Regions from separate parts of the Rhodococcus erythropolis R138 genome, predicted to be linked through region 3. Evidence: riboswitches for the same ligand, from Rfam matches in the RefSeq annotation. Region 3 holds a riboswitch; each other region holds the start of a gene.

Region 1 (4,986 bases), 1.9 Mb from region 3:
GCAGGCAAGCGGTCCCACGACGGTCGACTTCAAGCTGAAAACGCCGTGGATGCGCTTTCCGTCGATGCTCGCTCTCGGGCACGGGATGATCGTCGCCCCGAGTTCGCAGCAAGGCGACAAGTTCACCGCAGTGGGTGCCGGACCCTTCACCGAAGATCTCTTCACGCCGAGCGTCGAGCGAATCTTCAAGGCCAACCCGTCCTACTACGGCGGTGCTCCCAAGCTGGACAAACTGCGGATGGTTGCACTCAACGGTCCGCAGGCCAATCTCGAATCATTGAACAGCGGTCAGCTCGATGTTGCCTACATTCGCGGCCTTACTTCGGCGATCAATTCTGCCAAGTCCGCTGGTTACCCCGGCTACATCGACGTGCTCAACGCCGGTAGTGCCGAGATTGTCAACAATCGTGAAGGCCGACCGGGCTCGGATGTTCGCGTTCGCCAGGCTATCGGCTACGCGCTGGACACCACGTTGATCGATCAGCGCGTGGAAAACGGTGAGGGACTGCCTGGCTCGGAGTTGTTCGGTCCGACGTCGCAATGGCACGTAGACACACCGGGTATTGCCTACGACCCCGAAAAGGCCAAGGAGCTTCTGAATCAGGCGAAGGCAGACGGATACGACGGCACTCTCGACTACGTCGTGCTCAGTGAGCCCAAGGACCACGCGATCGGCCTCGCCGTGCAGTCACTGTTGCAGGCCGTCGGGTTCGAGGTGAACTTGATCTTGGCCAACAACGCCGGCGACATCGTGCAGAACGTCTACGTCAAGCACGATTTCGACCTCGCGCACGCGGGCATCGGAATGTACGAGTCGATACTCGATCTCGGATTGTTCTCCACGACCAACAGCACCTCGATGGCGAATACTGCTGGATATGCGAACCCGGCGATGGATCAGCTGATCGCAGATCTACAACAAGCCAAGGATAATTCGTCGACCCTGGCGATCATCGGCAAGATTCAGACGCTGTGGAACGAGACGGTTCCGTCGGCGCCGATCGGCGGGCTCACGTCGTTCTGGGCTTGGCAGAAGAACGTGCACGGTGTGGTTCCGACTGCAACCGGCATCATGCTGTTCGATCAGGCATGGATGGGCGCGAAGTAGCGTTCCAGCGCACACCGAGAGCCCCGTCCGACGCGAGTCGGGCGGGGCTCTTTGGTGTCTACGTCGGCTAGCGTTGCGCAACCCTTTCGATCAGGATGATTGTATTGAAATATGTTGTAGGTCAATATGATTCGTAAAGTGCGATTTGACTTGTTCAGCGTCGCCCGCATAGATTGCATCCACCATCCAGAGTGGCTGAGAGACCTGGCTCGATGATGCCGCAGCAACCCGCTACCTAACCGCAGTGTGGGTGCTACCGCCAGGACCGATGGAGGACACATGACTGTATTTGCCGTGGGTATCGAACTGGACGGCGAGGGCACTCACCCCGCTGCCTGGCGCCGAAGCTCACACCGCCCGGATCAGTTGCTCACGGGTAAGGCCGTGCGCGATCGCGTCGCGGCTGCCGAGAATGCGGGCTTCACCTTCGCGACGTTCGACGATTCCATCCTCCCTCCGAGTGGTGACGTTGTCGGCCGCATCGATGCCGTCTCCAGGGCGTCATGCGTGGCAGCGACGACCAGCACGATCGGACTGGTCCCCGTCGTCGGGACCACGTACGCCGAACCGTTCCACACCTCTTCGCAATTGGCGACATTGGACTACTCCTCGCGTGGGCGTGGCGGTTGGCTTGCTGTTCCGGTCGAAGACGATGCCGCGGCGAGGGCGTGGGGGAGGGCTCCGGTAACGACGGAATCGGCGCGTCAGCAGGAGCAGCGGGATTCGGTTACCGTCGTGACAGATCTATGGGATTCGTGGGAGGACGACGCCGTCGTCCGTGACTATCTCAGTGGGCGTTTCCTCGAGCGTGATCGTCTGCATTACGTCAATTTCGAGGGCGACACCTTCTCGGTGAAGGGGCCGTCAATCGTTCCGCGGCCGCCGCAAGGCCAGTTGGTGGTGTTCGGCCGCTACGGCGCCATCGAACCACACCAGGCCGATGTTGTTCTCGTTTCCGGTGATTCGGTAGAGGCCATTGCACAGTCGGCTGCCAAGGCGCGCGATGAGGGCGCGTCATTGGTGGTCGCCGAGGTCGATGTGGCGTTCGATACGCCGAATCTGTCTGCGGCGCAGCGGTTGATCGAGCTGAACTCGTACGGGAATTCCGTCGTCACTGGCCGACTGCTCCTGGCTGCAGATCCGGGGGAAGCGGCCGTGGTTCTGAAGGAATTGGCCGGACACCTCGACGGTGTTCATTTTCACCCTCTCGTGATCGACGAGGACCTTCCGGTGCTGGCCAAATTCGTGCTTCCGGCGCTGTCCAAGGCCGGGTTGACGCGACGCCCGGTTCCGGGATCGACTCTGAGGGGCAACCTCGGCCTGCAGCGGCCCGCAAATCGATTCGTCCACTCCTCCTGACTTGACTTCGCGCTAAGGACATTTCGGCTATGACTGCATCACGCTCCGCCGTACCTCGACCCGACGCTCACGTTCACTTCGGCGTCTTCTTCCAAGGGGTCAACCACACCACCATCTGGTCCGATTCCTCGAGCGGATCCCAGATCGACTTCGAGACGTTTCGGCGGTTGGTACTCACCGCCGAGCGAGGTCTGTTCGACGCCTTCTTTCTCGGTGAGGGCCTTCGTCTTCGCGAGCAGAACGGCAAGATTCTCGATCTGGATATCGCCGGCCGCCCCGACGCCATTGCGCAGTTGGCCGCCCTCGCCGGTATCACCGACAAGATCGGGCTGGTCGCGACACAGAACACCACGTACAACGAACCGGCCGACCTCGCCCGTCGACTCTCCGGCCTCGATCTACTTTCCGACGGACGGGCCGGCTGGAACGCGGTGACCACCGACAACGCTTGGACGGGAGAGAATTTCCGTCGCGGTGGTTTCCTCGACCACGCCCTGCGTTACGAGCGTGCCGGACAGTTCATCGAAACTGCACGGGCACTGTGGGATTCGTGGGCGGACGACGCGATCTCGGACTCTCGCACGTCCGAGAACTGGTCGACTCCGGGAGCCGTGAGCGACGTACGCCGCCAGACTTCGCAGTTCGACATCTCCGTGACGCCGACGCTTCCTCGCAGCAGACAGGGACATCCAGTCATCTTTCAAGCGGGCGATTCGCCGACTGGACGCGATTTCGCGGCGACGCACGCCGACGTCATCTTCTCGCGACACGGGACGCATTTCGACGGCGCGCTCGACTTCGCCGACGACATTCGGGCTCGGTTGCGTAGCGTCGGGCGACCGGAGGACGACGTCAAGATCCTGCCCAGCACGCAGATCGTGTTGGCGGAGAACGAGTCCGAGGTCGAAGAGAAGGCGCGGTGGGTCCTCGAAGGTCAGTTCACCGGCCAAACCGCACTGTCCCTTGTCGGATTGGTGTGGGGGAAGGACCTTTCCGACCGAGACCCGGACGGTCCACTACCGGAGGAAGATCCGGTTGCGCGCCCGGTGTCCGAGACGCGCGGTTCCGCACGAGACGGCAACGACCCCATTGCGATTGCACGTGAATGGCGGGCTCTCGCCGAGGCAAAGAATCTGTCCCTACGTCAGGTCGCCATCGAGACCTCGCAGCGTTCGGGTTTTGCGGGCACTCCAGGGCAGGTCGCAGATCAGTTGGTCCATTGGGTGCGCAACGGAGCTTCGGACGGCTTCAACATCTCGCCGTACCTGGTGCCGACCGGCCTCGACGAGATCGTGGACTGGTTGATCCCGGAACTGCAGGAGCGTGGGGCGTACCGCACCGAGTACTCCACGTCGACGCTGCGAGAGCACTTGGGGTTGCGACCGCCGCTCACGCGTCGGGCCGCGTCTGAAGCTGCGGGGTAACGGGTCCTGTCCCACACGGTCACAGCGGCGGCCGAATCCACCAAGCTCGATTCGGCCGTCCGCTGGGAGATCATCGTCTGCGTAGCCGCGGGCTTCACCACCCTTCTCGATTCGGCGGTGCTCGGAATCGGGGTTCCGTCGATCCGGGCGTCGCTGGGCGCGTCGACCTCCGAGGTGCAGTGGATCCTTGCGAGCTATTCGCTGACTTTCGGCTTGGCCCTTGTGCCGGCGGGCCGACTCGGTGACGTCGTCGGGCGTCGACGCTTGTTCTTGGCGGGGCTGAGCATTTTCGCTGTGATGGGAATCCTCGGAGCATGTGCGTCGGATCCGTCGATGATCGTGTTGGCTCGTCTTGGGCAGGGGATCGGCGCAGGCACCATCAGTTCGCAGGTGCTCGGCATCATCACCGACCGGGTGTCTGGAAAGGCTCGGGCGAAGGCGTTAGGCGCGTACAGCACCGCGGGTGGTCTGGCCGGCGTTTCCGGACCGATCCTCGGTGGCGTTCTGCTGAAGTATTCCGACGCCGACTTCGGATGGCGGTTGCTTCTCGTTCTCAACGTGCCGTTTGCCGTGATCACTCTGATTTTGGCGTTTCGCTTTCTGCGCCGTGATCGAACTACCCGATCGGGCGCATCGATCGATCCGGTTGGGCTGTGTCTGCTGGCGACTACGACCGGGCTCCTGTTGTGGCCCATCGTGACCCGAACCAGTGTCACTGTGGCTGCGGCTTTCCTGATCGGTGCGTTCGGCGCTGCCGTTGCCTTCTGGTTCTGGGAACGTCGGTACGCCGAGCGCGGCGGGACGCCGGTACTGCTTCCGTCGTTGATCGCCTCACGGGGCTTCCGGTTGGGTACGACGGTTGCACTCTTCTGGTTCGGATCCATCCTCGCCGTCAACGCGGTGCTCAGCCTCTATCTGATCGAAGGTTTGGGCTTCGCCCCGCTGAGTGCGGCGTTGATCATGACCGGTAGCTCACTCGCGATGGCATTGACGTCGGCTCTCGGATGGCGGCTGGTTGCCAGGTTCGGCCGAAGTGCAGTGGTTTGCGCCATAGTCGGCGAGATCCTTGTCATCCTCGGGTACATCGCAGCGGTC
Region 2 (4,986 bases), 900 kb from region 3:
GACCATACTGACGCCGACCGCGATGGCGACGTTGATGGTGCCGAAGCCGAGTGCGGTGACAAGGGCCAACGAGAGCAGCAGTGCCGGAATGGACAGCAGCACGTCGACGATGCGCATCAGCACGGCGTCGACGACGCCACCGACAAAGCCCGCGAGCAAACCGATTATCGATCCCGCCACCAATGCGATTCCGACCGCCACCAGGGTTGCGGTCAGGGACAGCGCGGCGCCGTGCACGAACCGTGTGTACAGGTCACGTCCGAGATTGTCGGTTCCGAACCAGTGAGCCAGGCTCGGGCCCTGCAGTTTGTCCGCCGGGACACCGGACAACGGATCGCCGCTGGCAAAGAATCCGGGTGCGACGGCAAAGCCGATGGCAAGCAACACGATCAACACCGGAATCACCAAGCCGGGCTTTCGGATCCAGCCGATGGCCGTGGACTCTCGGCGCGAAACAACAGGTGCCTTCGCCTCGACGCTCGGATCGAGGAGTAGGGGTTCGATCAATGTGTCAGACATGAGCCGGCTCCAGATCGGTCGAGCTTTCGGTATTCGACTTTTCGGTGTGACTCTTCTTCGTCTGGATGATCCGTGGATCTATCAAGGGGTAGAAGAGGTCGACCGCGAGGTTGACGAGCACGAACACGAGAGAGGCGAACACAACGACTCCCTGCACCACCGGGATGTCCTGCGCCATCACCGACGTCTGTGTCAGACGGCCGACGCCCGCGCGAGAGAACACCGTTTCCACAACCACCGAGCCCGCCAGCAGCGTGCCGACCAGCACACCGGCAATGGTGAATGCCGGAATGCTCGCCAGTCGCAACGCGTGACGGGTCTGCACGCGCCAACGGCTTGCGCCCTTGGCGTACGCAGTCTCCACGTGCGGCGAACGTAGCGTCGACTGCAGGCTGGTCGTGAGCACCTGCGCGATCACCGCGCCGGTCGGGATCGCCAAGGTGATCGCCGGAAGAATCACCGTTGCGAATCCCTTGTCTCCGAATGCCGGGAAGATGTGCAGACGGAACGAGAAGAGTTGCAGAAGAATCAGGCCCACCCAGAAAGTAGGCACTGCCACACCCAGCGGCGGCAGAGAGAACAACAGGTTCGCGAGCCACCGCTTGCGGGTGTAGGTAGCGAAGAACGCGATCGCCACTCCGAACAACACGGCCAGAACCAAGGCGGTGGTTGCCAGCACCAGAGTGCTGGGCAGCGCCGAGAAGATGGCATCCGTCACCGACTGACCGGTGGAGATCGATGTACCGAAATCGCCGCGAAGAGCATTCGTCAGCGACGTCCAGTACTGCACCCACACCGACTGGTCCAAGCCGTACCGCGCCCGAAGCTGATCGAGCGCGGCCTGATCCACTGCAACACCCTGACCGGACGAGTCGGCAGCCATGCTGACGGGGTCACTCGGCAGGAGGAACAGAATCACGAACGAGATGGTGAAGGCGGCCCACAGGACCACTGCGGCCTGACCCAGTCGGGTGAGTACGTATCGAGTCATGATTACTTACCCGACAACCATGCGTCGTAGAACTGCAGGCGTGAAGAGGCTTCGAAGTTCAGGTCCTGCACACTCGATCCGGCGCCGATGGCCTGTGAGAGCTCGATGGTCGGGATGGAGAGTCCACGGTCGAGGATCAATTCCTGTGCAGTGGATACCAGTTCGCCGCGTTGGCCGTTGTCCGTGGCTGCAAGCTGGTCTGTGAGTACCTTGTCGAGCTCCGGATCTGCGCCGCGACGGTTCAGGTTGCGGCCCTCGGTGCTGAACGATGCCCGCAGGATGTCGGCGTCCGCGCGAGTGCTGTTGTAATACAGCGAATCGTAATCACCCGATACTCCCTTCTCGGTCCATTCACCGTTCGAGACCAGGTTGAGCTGCAAGTCGACGCCGACCTTCTTGAGCTGCTGCTGTACGAGCTCGAGGATGGCCTGGTTACCCGAGAACACCGGACTGAAGGTGACGCTGAAAGTGAGCTTCTGCCCGTCCTTCTCGCGGATACCGTCGCTGCCGGCCTTCCAACCAGCCGCGTCGAGAAGCTTCGCCGACTTGTCGGCGTCGTACGTCACGACACTGGATTCGTCGCTGTAGAGCGGAGTGGTGTGAGCCAACGGGCTCGTGGCCGGGAAGAACGACGGATCCAGAACGGTGTCGACGAGTTCTTGGCGGTTGATCGCGGGAATGATGGCCTGGCGAACAGCCTGATCGGCGAGAACGCCGCGACTGACGTTGGGCTGGAAGAAGAAGCTCACACCCGGGTTCGGCCTTGTGAGGATTCGTCCGCCTGCGCCCTCGATCTGCGGCGCATCCTGCGGAAGCGCATCGCTGACCGCATCGAGCTGGCCGGAGGCCACGCTGCCTGCCCGCACACCGGATTCGGGGACCACAGTGAAGTCGACGCCGTCGAGGTAGGCCTCACCCTGATGCGCGACCGCGTCCGACGCCCAGTTGTATCCCGCACGCTTGGCGATCTTGACGCTCTTGTCCTGCTGCCAGTCGGTGTACACGAACGGTCCGGAGGCGATCACCGCGGCACCGGGGCAGCGCTGCTCGGATGCCAGCGCGGTGGTGGAATCGGCGAGGATTCCGAGCTGTGGCGTCGAAGTTGCCTGCAGGAACTGAACATTGGGTCCGGAGAAATTGATCTTCGCCGTGTGAGCATCTACGACGTCGGTACCCGTGTACGAGGACAGGTAACTCTTCGCCAACGACGCGTTCGGTCCGAGATTCTTGACCGAGTCGAAGGTCTTCTTCACCGAATCCGCCGTCACCGGTGTGCCGTCACTGAAGGTGGCGTCGTCGCGAAGGACGAACGTGAAGCTAGCGGCGTCGGGGCTGATCTCCCAACTCTTGGCGAGCCACGGGGTGATCTCTCCGGTGTCGGGATTTTGATCGGTCAGCGAATCCACCACGGTCCGAGTGACATACACGGTCTGGTTACTGCCGGCCTGGGCCGGATCGGCGCACGTCGGCGCCTGCGACAGACCGTAGCGAAGGGTTCCGCCGGACTGGGCGGGGCCTGCGTCGGCAGCACTGTCACTCCCGCTGCTGCAGCCGGCGAGGACGGTGCCGAGAACCGAGACAGCACCGATACCGGCGATTACGGTCGCGCGTTTGCGGGCACCGAATGAGGGCGAAGACACCAAGAACTCCTAAAGAGGCATGCCGAAGAGCGCACCCGTCGCCTGAGACGAGAAAGGCGATCGAGCACGAATCACTTGTGAGAGAAGAGAAAACAGACTTGTCGACGACTCGCCTGAGTGTGAATGACTGACCGAGGTCAGTTGGTACAGAAAGATCCCGCGGTGCGGCACAGGTCTACGTGACGACGCGACCAGGCGGTATCGAAACCGCCTTCGACTGCCTTCATTTCGTGTTCCTCCATCGGTCCTGGCGGTAGCACCCGCACCCGATCACTCGGGGGGTTGCTGCGACTTCAATGAGCCAGGTCTCTCGGTCGCTCTGGATGGTCGTTCGCAAGTGTACGAGGTTAAACCCGGGTGTTGTCAACCCGGTCGGTAGGAATTGCTGCTCGAGTCACATTTTCGAGGACCCGAAGTTGTTTCTCGAACGGGTGGATGCCCACCTCTTCGGGCGAGAGTGACGCGTCGTAAAGCGGTGTGTATCCACTGGACAGATACAGCGCGACGGCCTCGGGTTGCCGAGGACCCGTCGTGAGAAACACCCGGTTGTATCCACGAAGTTCGATCTCTCGTTCCAACTCGCGAACGACGGCCTTGCCGAGGCCGCGCTTCCGATAGTCGACCGATGTCCAGATTCTCTTCAGTTCGGCAGTGGTGGAATCGAATTGACGAAACGCACCACCGGCGATCGGCAGACCGTCGTGGGTGAGCACCAGAAGCGCACCCTGAGGGTAGGCAAATTCTTCTGCCGGATACGTCGTGAGATCCTCGAGCATCGCTTCGCGAGTCCCGCCGTAACGCGAACTGTATTCGAGTGCCAACTCCGCGATCAGTGGAGCTGCCAAGGGATCGTCCTGCGATACCGAATAGACCTCTACCGCTCCGACACCCTCGAGCTGCCGAGTTCCGAGCTCCAGTGCCACAACACTTTCCTCCATGAATCTGGTCAACGCTCCCCCAGCCTGAAAACTTCCGGAGCGAGGGTGGTTCCGTCGACGAGGTCCGCCACAAGTTCACCCAAGGCCGGACCGAACTTGAACCCATGCCCCGAGAACCCCGCCGCCACCGTGACGGCTCCGACTCGGTCGATGACGAAGTTACTGTCCGGCGTGCTCGTGTACAGGCAGGTGAGCGACTCGACACGGGTGGAATCGACACCGGGCAACCACGACTCGGCGTACTCCACCAATCGCTGCTCTCCGTCGATACCAGGGGTGTAGTCACGGGTCTGCGGAGTCACCACCGGCCCGGTCGCGTGTTCGCCGATCTTGATCCCGTCCTCGGAACCGAGCCCGTAGATCCCCGCGGTCTCCAATTCTGCGCCGGTGTGGTGAACGAAACTCGGCCACTCGACTCCGGGATCGAGCGGTGCGAAGTGTGCTGGTTGTTCCTGTGTCGTGCGCAGTGTCGGCAGTACGATCTCGGAGCCGAGACCGCTGTCTGCGATCAGATCCGCAGTCCACGCACCGGCCGCGATCACTACCTGACGAGCTGCGAGCGTTCCACTGTCCGTCACCACGTCCACGCCGTAGGACGCCCGCGCGAGTGCCAACACCCGAACATCGTGACGGATCTCGGCACCGGCGAACACCGCTCCCGCCTTCAGAGCGGTCACGGCGCGGTCCGCGTGCAACCGGCCTGCATCGGGATGATGGAGCACCGTGGTGTCGAATCGCAGCCCCGGCCAACGGGCGGACGCCTCGGCAGGGGTGAGGATCTCACCCTTGATGCCCGCCTCGAGAAGTATCTTCGCCTTGGACTGCACGGCCTGCGGCAGGCCGTGATCAACGGCACCGGTGAGTTCCAGGAACCCGATGTCCGTCGTGGTCTCCAACT
Region 3 (4,986 bases):
CACAGTCAGCCGAGGCCGTGTCGGGTGCGGCGGGTGCAGGATCAGTTCTGGTGATTCTCGATCGAATCGACGTCGGGGAGTGGAGATTCGACGCTCTCCTTCGACGCACGGCGGCGACCGGCTGCCGGGTGCTCGCGGTACACAGCACTGCGGCGGAGGATGCGAATCTCTCGTTGCTTGCCGATCGCCTCGGACTGGTGGTGCTCGGAGTATCCGACCCGTGGCAGTTCAGCGTGGATCTTCGTGATCTTCTCTCGAATTCGCGGGCGGTGATGGCCGACGCGGTACTGCGGGCGACACACGCGGGCCAGCGGGCCGGCGGAAGCGTCGAGAATCTTCTGTCGTTGCTGCTGAACACATTTCAGCGTTCGTTCATCCTCCTGGACGCGTCCGGACGCCCGCTGACCGGCGCCGATTTGTTGTCCGACGCTGATCGAGCAGCCGCCGGTATGTTGTCGGGCCGCGGGGCGCCCACCACTGTTGAATTGGACTCCGGCGGGGTCCTGATTGCGTGCCCGGTGATGTCCGGCGCAGCCCGAGAGCCCTGGCTGGCGGTGCTGCTCCCGGTGCGTCAAAGCGTCGAAGAGGCTTCTCTCTCAGTGGTTCTCGACGTGGCCTCGTTGGCTGCCGGGCACCGACTGGCCGTTGCACGCATGGTCGACGAGCGTGAAGCGCGCCGGCGTAGCGCGCTACTCGGTGAACTGATCGACACGTCAGCAGACGCCACACCCGGACTGCTCCGGCGCGCACTCGACGCGGGTTGGGCACTGGACGGATGGCATATCGGCATCAAAGTCCTGGCGGTCGGTGAGGTCGACCTGGTGGCCAGGCGCAGTGAGGTCGCAGACGCCCTCGCCGCCGAGGGAATCGGCGCCAATGTCGTGGAACAGGCTGACGGCTGGGCAGCGTGGACCACTCTGCCGGGCGAGCCGCGACCGGAGTCGATCACCAGGATCGCCGAGAGCATCCGTGCAGCTCAGGCGAGGTTGGAACCCACGATGGAGACCTGGGTCGGTGTGGGACGCGCACACGACGGTCCGGCTGGAATCGGTGCGTCCCTGTCTGAGGCCGGGGATGCCGCTCGGCTCGCGGGTTCGAGGTCGCAGACAGGCCGCTTCCTGCACGTGGACCGCCTGGGTCTGGCGCAGTTGCTGCTGGCGTGGACGCGAACCGACACGTTTCAGCCCGCAGCCGCGGCACTGCTCGCGCCGCTACGCGATTCGAATGGAGAGTTGCTCGAGACTCTGTCGACGTACCTCGACGAAGAATCGTCTCTGGCTCACACCGCAACCCGAATGGGCTTGCACCGCAACACCGTATCGAGTCGGATCGATAGAATTCAGCGCCTTCTCTCGGTGGATCTCGCAGATCCGGAAACGAGACTCGCGCTCCACCTTGCTTGCCGGACCATCGCGCCCTGACGGAGATCTTCGCGGCTTCGTCTTGACAAGCACGGGAGGTTCCTGCCATCCTCGTTGCCAGGTCACGAGTACCAGTGTTCAGCCCCGGCTTGCTGGTCGGCAACCCTCCTCCGCGGTGGGGTGCTCCGGGTGACGACCCGGCTGCGTTCGAAAACGAATGCGGCAAGCGCGGACTCTTCCGGGGCCATCACCCGACGAACGAGTCCTTGAACGTGAGGATTGTCTTCGATGACTGCTGTATTGAGTGCCGACACCTGCCGCACCACCGCGATTGCCAAGGTTTCGGGTGCTGACCTGCAGGTTCCATTGGTTCAGGGCGGCGAATGCTCCTACGCCAACTTCGACTACGCCGCGAGTGCGCCGGCATTGGCCCAGGTCACCGACCGTATCGCCGAGTTGCTGCCGACATACGCCAGCGTCCACCGCGGTGCCGGCTATGCGTCCCGGATCTCCACGCTCACCTACGAGAACGCTCGTGAATCCGTTGCTCGTTTCGTGAACTGTGCCGACGATCAGGTTGTCGTCTTCACCCGGAACACCACCGATTCGCTGAACCTGCTTGCGCAGTGCGTTCCCGGCAGCACCGTCGTCCTCGACGTCGAACATCACGCAAACCTGTTGCCGTGGAACGACGCTCGTATCGTCACCGCCGCAGACACCATCGAAGAGACGATCGAGCGTCTGATCGGTGAACTGTGCACCAAGCCTGCAGCGCTGCTCGCAATCACCGGTGCCTCCAACGTGACCGGCGAGATCCTGCCGATTGCACGCTTGGCTGACATCGCTCATCGTTGCGGCGCACGTATCCTCGTCGACGCTGCTCAGCTGGCTCCCCACCGTCGCATCGACCTGCAGGAATGCGGCGTCGACTACATCGCTTTCTCCGGTCACAAGCTCTATGCGCCCTTCGGCGCGGGTGTTCTGGTCGGACGCCGTGACTGGCTCGACGAGGCTCAGCCGTACCTCGCCGGCGGCGGCGCCGTGCGTGAGGTGACCATCGAGTCCACGGAGTGGGCCTGCGCGCCTGCCCGCCACGAGGCAGGTTCCCCCAACGTTCTCGGTGCGGCAGCCATCGCGACCGCATGCGAAACCCTGCACGCGCTGGACTTCGACGTCATCGCCGAGCACGAGAAGGCACTCACCGCCCAGCTCACCGACGGATTGTCCGCCATCGAGGGCGTCTCGCTCGTGCGACTGTGGAATGACGCACCGGACGCCGTCGGAATCGTCACCTTCACCGTCGACGGATTCGAAGCGGGCGAAATCGCCGCATTCCTCTCCGCCGAGCACGGCATCGGAGTTCGCGACGGTCGCTTCTGCGCACACCCGGTTCTCGCACGCCTCGGCCTCTCCGGCGGTGCAGTTCGCGCCAGCCTCGGCCTCGGTAGCAGCTCGGACGACGTGACGCGGTTGGTAGACGCCGTGAACATCCTGGTTTCGAATCAGCGTGATTGGAACTACGCCAAGACTGCCGGTGCGTGGAACCCCGTGCCCGAGACCCGCCCCTTCCTCGGAGCCGCAGACGACAACGCCGGCGCAGCCGAGTGCGTCTGAGCTGAGCTCGGTCCCCGAAAACTCGAACGGACAACTAGCATGGCAGCCATGGCACCAGCGGATTTCCCCGCCACCCCTTCGAGAGTGAGCATCACTCTCGGTCAGTGGTGCCGTCGCCATGTCGATCTGTGCCGCACCTCGTCAGGAATGTGTTCGGGCTGACGATTCGTCTCGCTCATCCCATACTTTTCTGATTTTCGGAGGTCTCACATGTCTTCACGCGCTTCGCATTCTCTGCACGTAGCGGTCGAGTTGACCGGATCCGGTCACCATCCGGCAGCTGAGGGCGCACCCGGCAACCTGCCCATCATCGGCGGCGACTACTGGGTGGACCTCACCGAGGGCGAAAAGGCTCTCGATTTAGCTTCATTCCCTACCAATGTGGTTCGGATTCGCGCTGCGGACCTGCGTGAGGCACAGCTCGAACGTGCACGGATACGCGCTGCTGTCGCCGAAGAAGGACGCGATCCCGACAGCGTCGCAGTACTGGTCGATCTCGAGATTCTGATCGCGCCGGAAGCTCGCTCCGCCCGTAAAGAGCTTGCACAGTTGGACAGCGCGTTGACGGCGCCGCGGGTTCCCGTTTCGCTTCACTACGTCGGAACGCCTTCCGGTCTCGGCAGTTTGATCGCCGATGTCCGAGCTGCCGAGGTCGCCGACGGCGTTACGTTGCTGCCTCTCGCATTGCCTCGCACGCTCGAGCATCTGGTGGACAGCACCATTCCGTGGCTTCAGGATCGCGGACTTGTCACACCGTCCACCGCAGTCGACGAGGTTCTCGGGCGTTTCGGACTGCCGCCCCGTCAGCGCACGCTTGCGTCCTGATCGTCACCGATTGCATCTGCGTACAGGTGGAACAGCGACGGTAATTCGTCGGCACCGTCCACCTGTGCCAGAAGCGTCCAGCATTGCGCAGTGATCGACCGAGCCCTCGTGCCGATCCAGTTGGTGGGCAGTAGTTCCGGTGGCAACAGCGGATCCGGTTCCATGGCTCGCGTGAATTCCGCCGCGAGTTCGATGGTCATCGTGACAGCATCGGTACCCGGACTGTTCTGCAGTTTGCGCAGGCGTGCGGTCGCTACGTCGAGTAGCCGTTCGTATCCGTCAGCGATCTGGTCCAGTGGCCACAACTGCGCGGCAATTTCCACGGGGTCTTCGAGCATGCCCACTTTCAAATCGCGAGTGGTGAGAGAAGACAGGTGCTGTTCGACGTCGAGTTCGGCGGCCGCATCGCGAATATACGGTTCCCAGGCGTGCGGCGAGACGTACAGACCGCCCTGGACGAGCGCGCCGCCGAGGTAAACGACCCTGGTGCGCAGCGCATCTCGCGCTTTCCGTGACGACTCCGGAATTGCGAATCCGGCCAGGTGCCAATACCCGTCCCACGGTGTCACAGTGTCGCGGTCTTGTTGATAGGCCAGCCGAACGAATTCGACGTCGGGTTCCATCTCGCGCAGGGCTTTCGGCGTTGCTCGTAGCGTGGCCTGCCGCCCGCGACCTTCCTGAGTGAACTTCCCCTCGGTGACCAACCGCTTGATGCACAGCCGAACCTGTTGATCAGTTTTGTCGAGGGCGTCGGCGGTGGCATAAAGGGTGCGTCCGTCGACAGTTCCGTCCGTGCGCAGTAGTCCCTCGATCAAGATCCTCGTGGGTACATCGACGTCCCTGTCGGTCATCGCCATGTCCTTTCCTCGCTTCTCGACATCTTCGCCCACAACTGTACTATCGAATGCAATACGATCGTTTCAAATTCGTACGTTAGGGCGGGAAGATGGCAGCGGAATCGATGAGCGAGGGCAAAAGTAAGCCTCGTTTACGCAGGTGGATGGTTACTTCCCTGGCGGTGGTCGTTGTTCTGATCGCGACTCTGGTGGGCTGGACGCTGTACCAGAACACCTATGACATCCGTGAGGAAAAAGTGACGATCACCGGGGGATCGGTGCCGCTCCAGGGAGTCCTTGCACTGCCCGAACACGGTGACGGTCCCTTCGGGCTCGTGGTTTTCGTCCAC
Region 4 (4,986 bases), 2.0 Mb from region 3:
GATAGTCCAGCTCGAACTCTCGAGCATGGTCTCGGGTACTCGCTACCGCGGAGACTTCGAGGAACGGCTGACCAAGGTGATCGACGAGATCACCGCACACAAGGACGAGCTGATCGTCTTCATCGACGAGATGCACACCATCGCCGGTGCCGGAGGCGGCGCCGAAGGTGCGATGGATGCCGGAAACATCCTCAAGCCCAAGCTCGCTCGCGGTGAACTGCACATCGTCGGCGCCACCACGCTCGACGAATACCGCAAGAACATCGAGAAGGATCCCGCGCTCGAGCGGCGCTTCCAGCCCGTACAGGTCGGGGAGCCGTCGATCGAGGACGCGATCGCGATCTTGAGCGGACTGCGCAGTCGGTACGAGGATCACCACAAGGTGCACTACACCGACGAGGCGATCACCGCTGCGGTGGAGCTGTCGGCACGTTACATCGGCGACAGGTTCTTGCCGGACAAGGCAATCGACTTGATCGACCAGGCCGGCGCCAGGCTTCGGTTGAAGACGGCCACCGTGGACACCGCTGCACTGCAGCAACGTCTCGAGCAGCTCGAGAGCGACAAGGAGAAAGCCGTCGCCGATGAATTGTACGAGAAGGCGTCGACCCTGCGTGACGAGATCAACGGCGTCGCAAAGCGTCTCGAGAAGGCAGGATCCTCGGTTCCTTCCGAGGAAACTCCGGATGTGACTGCTGAACAGATCGCCCAGGTTGTCGCCCGTGCCACGGGTATTCCGGCCAGCCAGATGACTCAAGCAGAGAAAGATCGCCTGCGCCGTCTGGAAGAGGAACTGCACGGTCGTGTCATCGGGCAAGATGACGCCGTTCGCGCAATCGCGCGTGCGGTGCGTCGTAGCCGGACCGGTATGAGCGATCCGGATCGTCCCGTCGGTAGCTTCCTGTTCCTCGGACCTACCGGTGTCGGCAAGACGGAGCTCGCAAAAGCTCTGGCTGCCACACTCTTCGGTGACGAGAACAAGATGCTGCGCTTCGACATGAGTGAGTTCGGTGAGAGGCATACGGTAAGCCGATTGGTCGGTGCTCCTCCCGGATATGTCGGCTACGGCGAGGCCGGACAGCTCACGGAACAGGTGCGTCGTAACCCGTACTCGGTGATCCTGCTCGACGAGATCGAGAAGGCACACCCGGACGTGTTCAACACCTTGCTCCAGGTGCTCGATGACGGGCGTCTGACCGACGGCCAGGGTCGGACGGTGGACTTCAAGAACACCGTCGTGATCATGACCAGCAATCTCGGCTCGGACATCATTTCGAGCAAGTCCGGTGGACTGGGCTTCACCACAGGTGATGCAGAGTCGGCGGAGAAGCCACTGCGCGACCGCGTGATGGCCAGGTTGCGCGAATCGATGCGGCCGGAGTTCCTCAACCGCATCGACGAGATAGTGATCTTCCGCAAGCTCGACACCGAGCAACTGCACCGGATCACTGATCTGTTGCTCGACGACAGCCGGAAGCGGTTGCAGTCCAAGGGCATCGACATCGAGTTCACCGCCGACGCAGTGGACTGGATTGCCGAGCACGGGCATCAACCCGAGTTCGGGGCTCGCCCGTTGCGTCGTTCGATTCAGCGTGTGGTCGACGACAAGATCGCCGACATGCTGCTCGATGATCTCCTCGAAGAGGGCGGCAGCATCACCGTCGCGGTTGACGAGGGTGAGTTGGTGTTCAGCTAGGAGGGGCACAGCCCCTGTGAGCGGTTAGGGAGTCTCTGGACTCCCTAACCGCTCACAGGCGCGCAGCGCCCAAAATCTCCGCCGCCAGGGCGTCGTTGTGCCGGAAAAACCCCGCATTGGTACGGGGACGAGGGAAAGCCGCCGACCAGTTGTGGCCTGCAACCCACGGCCCGGCCGCGAAGCGGCGAGGATGAGCTGTGTTGTCCTGGTCGAGAATTCGTGAAGTACCGTCGACGGCGAGCTTCGCCGAACTGTCGACGGTCGCACGAAGTTCGACTGCCTCCCCCCGACCGTGAAGCGTCCGCAGGAGCGAGTCACCGCTCGCGCTGATGGACGCAACCGGCAAGCGTGCTTCGACGAGGGTGTTCGCGGCCACGATGTCGGTGTGCGACGCACTACGAGCGACAAAGATCCCAGCCCCCGTTACCGGGTCGATTTCGGTGGAGAACGCCGAATCCGGCCCGAGGAACTGGACGATGCCGGCCTCGTTGAGCGCGATCAACTGTTCCAGTCGCTCGGGTGGCGGACCACTGGCGATGAAGCTGAAGAACGAATGAAGCCAACCCTCGACGTCCTTGGCGACGGATTCGGCCGGGATTCTGCCGCGCCGCAGCAATTCTCCGACAGTCATGTACGTCGACAGCAGCGCTGAGAAGACAGCGGCGTCGGCGCTGAAATACGGGTCCGACCTCCGCGCGACGTCTGCCGAGATGTATTCGTTGATCCGGGATTGGACCTCGGCAAGTCCGTCGTAGCGCTCACCGCCGAGTGGGCGGTTCAGTCGCTCGAGATCGATACGGTCTTCCGGCTTCGGAACTGCGTTCTCGACCAGTTCCTGCAATCGAGACGATCCCCAAGCCAGCGAGGCGAATTCGGCGTCGAACTCCTCCCAGGTGCCCACCGTCCGATCCGGGTGCGACGCGAACAGTTCGTGATAGTGGGCGCCTGCCAATTCTTTCGACGCCAGCGGCCAGATGTCGTTTCGGAAATCCAACGGCCCGTCGCCGGGCACAAGATCAGCGGTGAAGAACCGGGGTAGCGGTGGCCGCGCGTCGGCGATCGAGTACGAAATCTTGGAGTGGTACGGCACGCCTCGACGAGATCCGGCGTACAACAGAGGTTCCCGACCCGAGGGAGTGTAAGTGAGGGTGCCGTCCTCACCGCGTTCGAAGACGCCGCCGCGGCTCTCGGCGAGGAGAACCATCCAGTCGATGAAAGCCAGCCCGAGCCCGGCGATCAGAACCGGTTCGCGTTCGGGAATGACATCGGCGTCGAGGTCGGCGGTGTATCCCGGACCTACGTAGGTCAACCCGTGCTCGGACGCGAAGCTGGTCAGCGCGGTTTCACGCGGGGCAGCCAACGCATCGGGGTGCCCTTGCGCGAGAAGGACGGCCGTCGCTTCGATGACAACTCCGTCGTCCAGATGAACCGTCTGTATCTCGCCGACGTTCACGATGTCGACCACGGATCGTCGATGAACCCGAACGTCGACGTGCGCTGGTGCAGAGTCGACCGCGGTCTGGAACACCCAGTTCAGGTATCGGCTCTGTAGTGACCTCGATGCAAACGACGACGGGGTGATCATCGGAACTTCTGCCGCGATTTCGGGAAATTCGGCAAGTTCAGTCGAGTGCTCGGCGACCCATTCCGCGAGGGTCGGACCCGGCAGCACCGGGCCGGTCACGGCGGTGGTCTCGTCGGTGAACATCGTGACGTCCGCGGTTGTCGAATTCATCCACAGAAGCGGCGCCTGGCTGCCTCGCCAAATGCGGCCGGCGCCTGCCGGATACGGGTCCACGACGTGAATGTCGATCGGTACGGGATCGGCGTTCACCGATTCGTGAGCGAGGATTCGCTCGAGTACGCCGGTCCCGCGGGGGCCACCGCCCACGATCACGACGACAGCTGCTGTCCCCACTGAGGTACGGGGTCGATCGCCTGGCACGAGTCCTCCATCGGACCTGGCAGAAAGCACCCGCACCTCAGCAGAGGGGGTTGCTGCGACGTCACGGAGCCAGGACTCTCGATCGCTCTGGATGGTTAGTCCAGCTTATCTTCGGAGAATCGTGAGGCAAGGAATTCCGGACATCAGATCAGCGTGAATCAAACAGTTGTCAATCGTTATCTTTCGGTTTGCGTTGCCGGCAGGATCCGAGCGTGAACATCCCCGAAGCCGATTCGTGATCCCCCGACGCCGGGAGCGGTGGCTGAGATGGCGATGGTGTCGCCGTCTTCGAGAAAGGTTCGAGTCTCGGAGCCCACGGTCACGGGTTCCTTGCCACCCCAGGTCAGTTCGATGAAGGCGCCGCGCTGATCCTTGTCCGGTCCGGAAATGGTTCCGGATGCAAAGAGATCGCCGGTGCTCGCTGCTGCGCCGTTGATAGTGGTGTGCGCGAGCATCTGCGCCGGCGACCAGTACATTTGGGCGTAGGGCGGCCGGGAGACGACGTGACCGTTCCAATCGACGGCCAGGTCGATGTCCAACCCCCACTTCTCCTCGCCGCGCAGGTAAGAGAGAGGTTCGGGGTCCTGCACCGGCGTATCGATTCGGGCAGCTTCGAGCGCGAGCAACGGAACAACCCACGCAGAAATGGACGTCGCGAAGCTCTTCCCGAGATTCGGGCCGAGAGGGACGTATTCCCACGCCTGGATGTCCCGGGCGGACCAGTCGTTCACGACGACGGCGCCGAAGACGTGCTCGGCAAAGTCGTCCGGGGTGATGGAATCGCCCATCTTCGAGGGAGTTCCGACGATGAAGCCCATTTCGGCCTCGATGTCGAGGCGGCGGGACGGTCCGAAATCCGGGTTCTCCTGATCGGGTGACTTGCGCTGTCCGCAGGGGCGAACGATATCGGTGCCGGAGACGACGATGGTGCTCGAGCGCCCGTGGTATCCGACCGGAAGGTGCTTCCAGTTCGGCATCAAGGGGGCAGCGTCGGGTCGGAACAGGCGTCCGAGGTTGGTCGCATGATTTTCCGACGCGTAGAAATCCACGTAGTCGGCCACCGCGATCGGTAAGTGCATTGTGACTGAGTCGACGGGAAACACTGCGTCCGAGTCTATTTCGCCGGTCACTAGATCCGTGATCCGATTACGCACCGATACCCACTGATCCCGGCCCAGCGCCATGAACGCATTCAGAGTCGGTTCGGCGAAGACGGAATCTCCCAGTGTCGCTGCGAGATCGACCACCGAGTCGGCGACCCGAACACCAACACGCGGTGATCCTCCGGCGGGGGAGAAGATGCCGTATGGCAGATTGTCGATCCCGAACAACGAGTCGGCGGGAA

What was found. A riboswitch is a leader RNA that binds a small molecule or an ion and turns the genes downstream of it on or off. The one in region 3 is predicted to bind S-adenosylmethionine.
Region 1: another riboswitch for S-adenosylmethionine. It lies ahead of H351_RS09240 (LLM class flavin-dependent oxidoreductase); the one in region 3 lies ahead of H351_RS00275 (aminotransferase class V-fold PLP-dependent enzyme).
Region 2: another riboswitch for S-adenosylmethionine. It lies ahead of H351_RS32965 (putative leader peptide); the one in region 3 lies ahead of H351_RS00275 (aminotransferase class V-fold PLP-dependent enzyme).
Region 4: another riboswitch for S-adenosylmethionine. It lies ahead of H351_RS09505 (FAD/NAD(P)-binding protein); the one in region 3 lies ahead of H351_RS00275 (aminotransferase class V-fold PLP-dependent enzyme).

The regions. Positions count from the first base shown of each region.
Region 1 is NZ_CP007255.1:1,955,024-1,960,009, forward strand. It holds gene H351_RS09235 (ABC transporter substrate-binding protein) at 1-1,108, shown strand, start outside; SAM riboswitch class I at 1,288-1,383, shown strand; gene H351_RS09240 (LLM class flavin-dependent oxidoreductase) at 1,388-2,467, shown strand; gene H351_RS09245 (NtaA/DmoA family FMN-dependent monooxygenase) at 2,497-3,891, shown strand; gene H351_RS09250 (MFS transporter) at 3,961-4,986, shown strand, end outside.
Region 2 is NZ_CP007255.1:5,391,175-5,396,160, forward strand. It holds gene H351_RS24715 (ABC transporter permease) at 1-519, opposite strand, end outside; gene H351_RS24720 (ABC transporter permease) at 512-1,510, opposite strand; gene H351_RS24725 (ABC transporter substrate-binding protein) at 1,513-3,150, opposite strand; gene H351_RS32965 (putative leader peptide) at 3,288-3,392, opposite strand; SAM riboswitch class I at 3,386-3,480, opposite strand; gene H351_RS24730 (GNAT family N-acetyltransferase) at 3,498-4,088, opposite strand; gene H351_RS24735 (FAD-dependent oxidoreductase) at 4,097-4,986, opposite strand, start outside.
Region 3 is NZ_CP007255.1:55,588-60,573, reverse strand. It holds gene H351_RS00280 (PucR family transcriptional regulator) at 1-1,421, shown strand, start outside; SAM riboswitch class IV at 1,482-1,596, shown strand; gene H351_RS00275 (aminotransferase class V-fold PLP-dependent enzyme) at 1,650-2,975, shown strand; gene H351_RS00270 (LLM class oxidoreductase) at 3,186-3,800, shown strand; gene H351_RS00265 (DNA-binding transcriptional regulator) at 3,779-4,657, opposite strand; gene H351_RS00260 (alpha/beta hydrolase family protein) at 4,801-4,986, shown strand, end outside.
Region 4 is NZ_CP007255.1:2,019,668-2,024,653, forward strand. It holds gene H351_RS09500 (ATP-dependent Clp protease ATP-binding subunit) at 1-1,696, shown strand, start outside; gene H351_RS09505 (FAD/NAD(P)-binding protein) at 1,749-3,641, opposite strand; SAM riboswitch class I at 3,646-3,739, opposite strand; gene fahA (fumarylacetoacetase) at 3,818-4,986, opposite strand, start outside.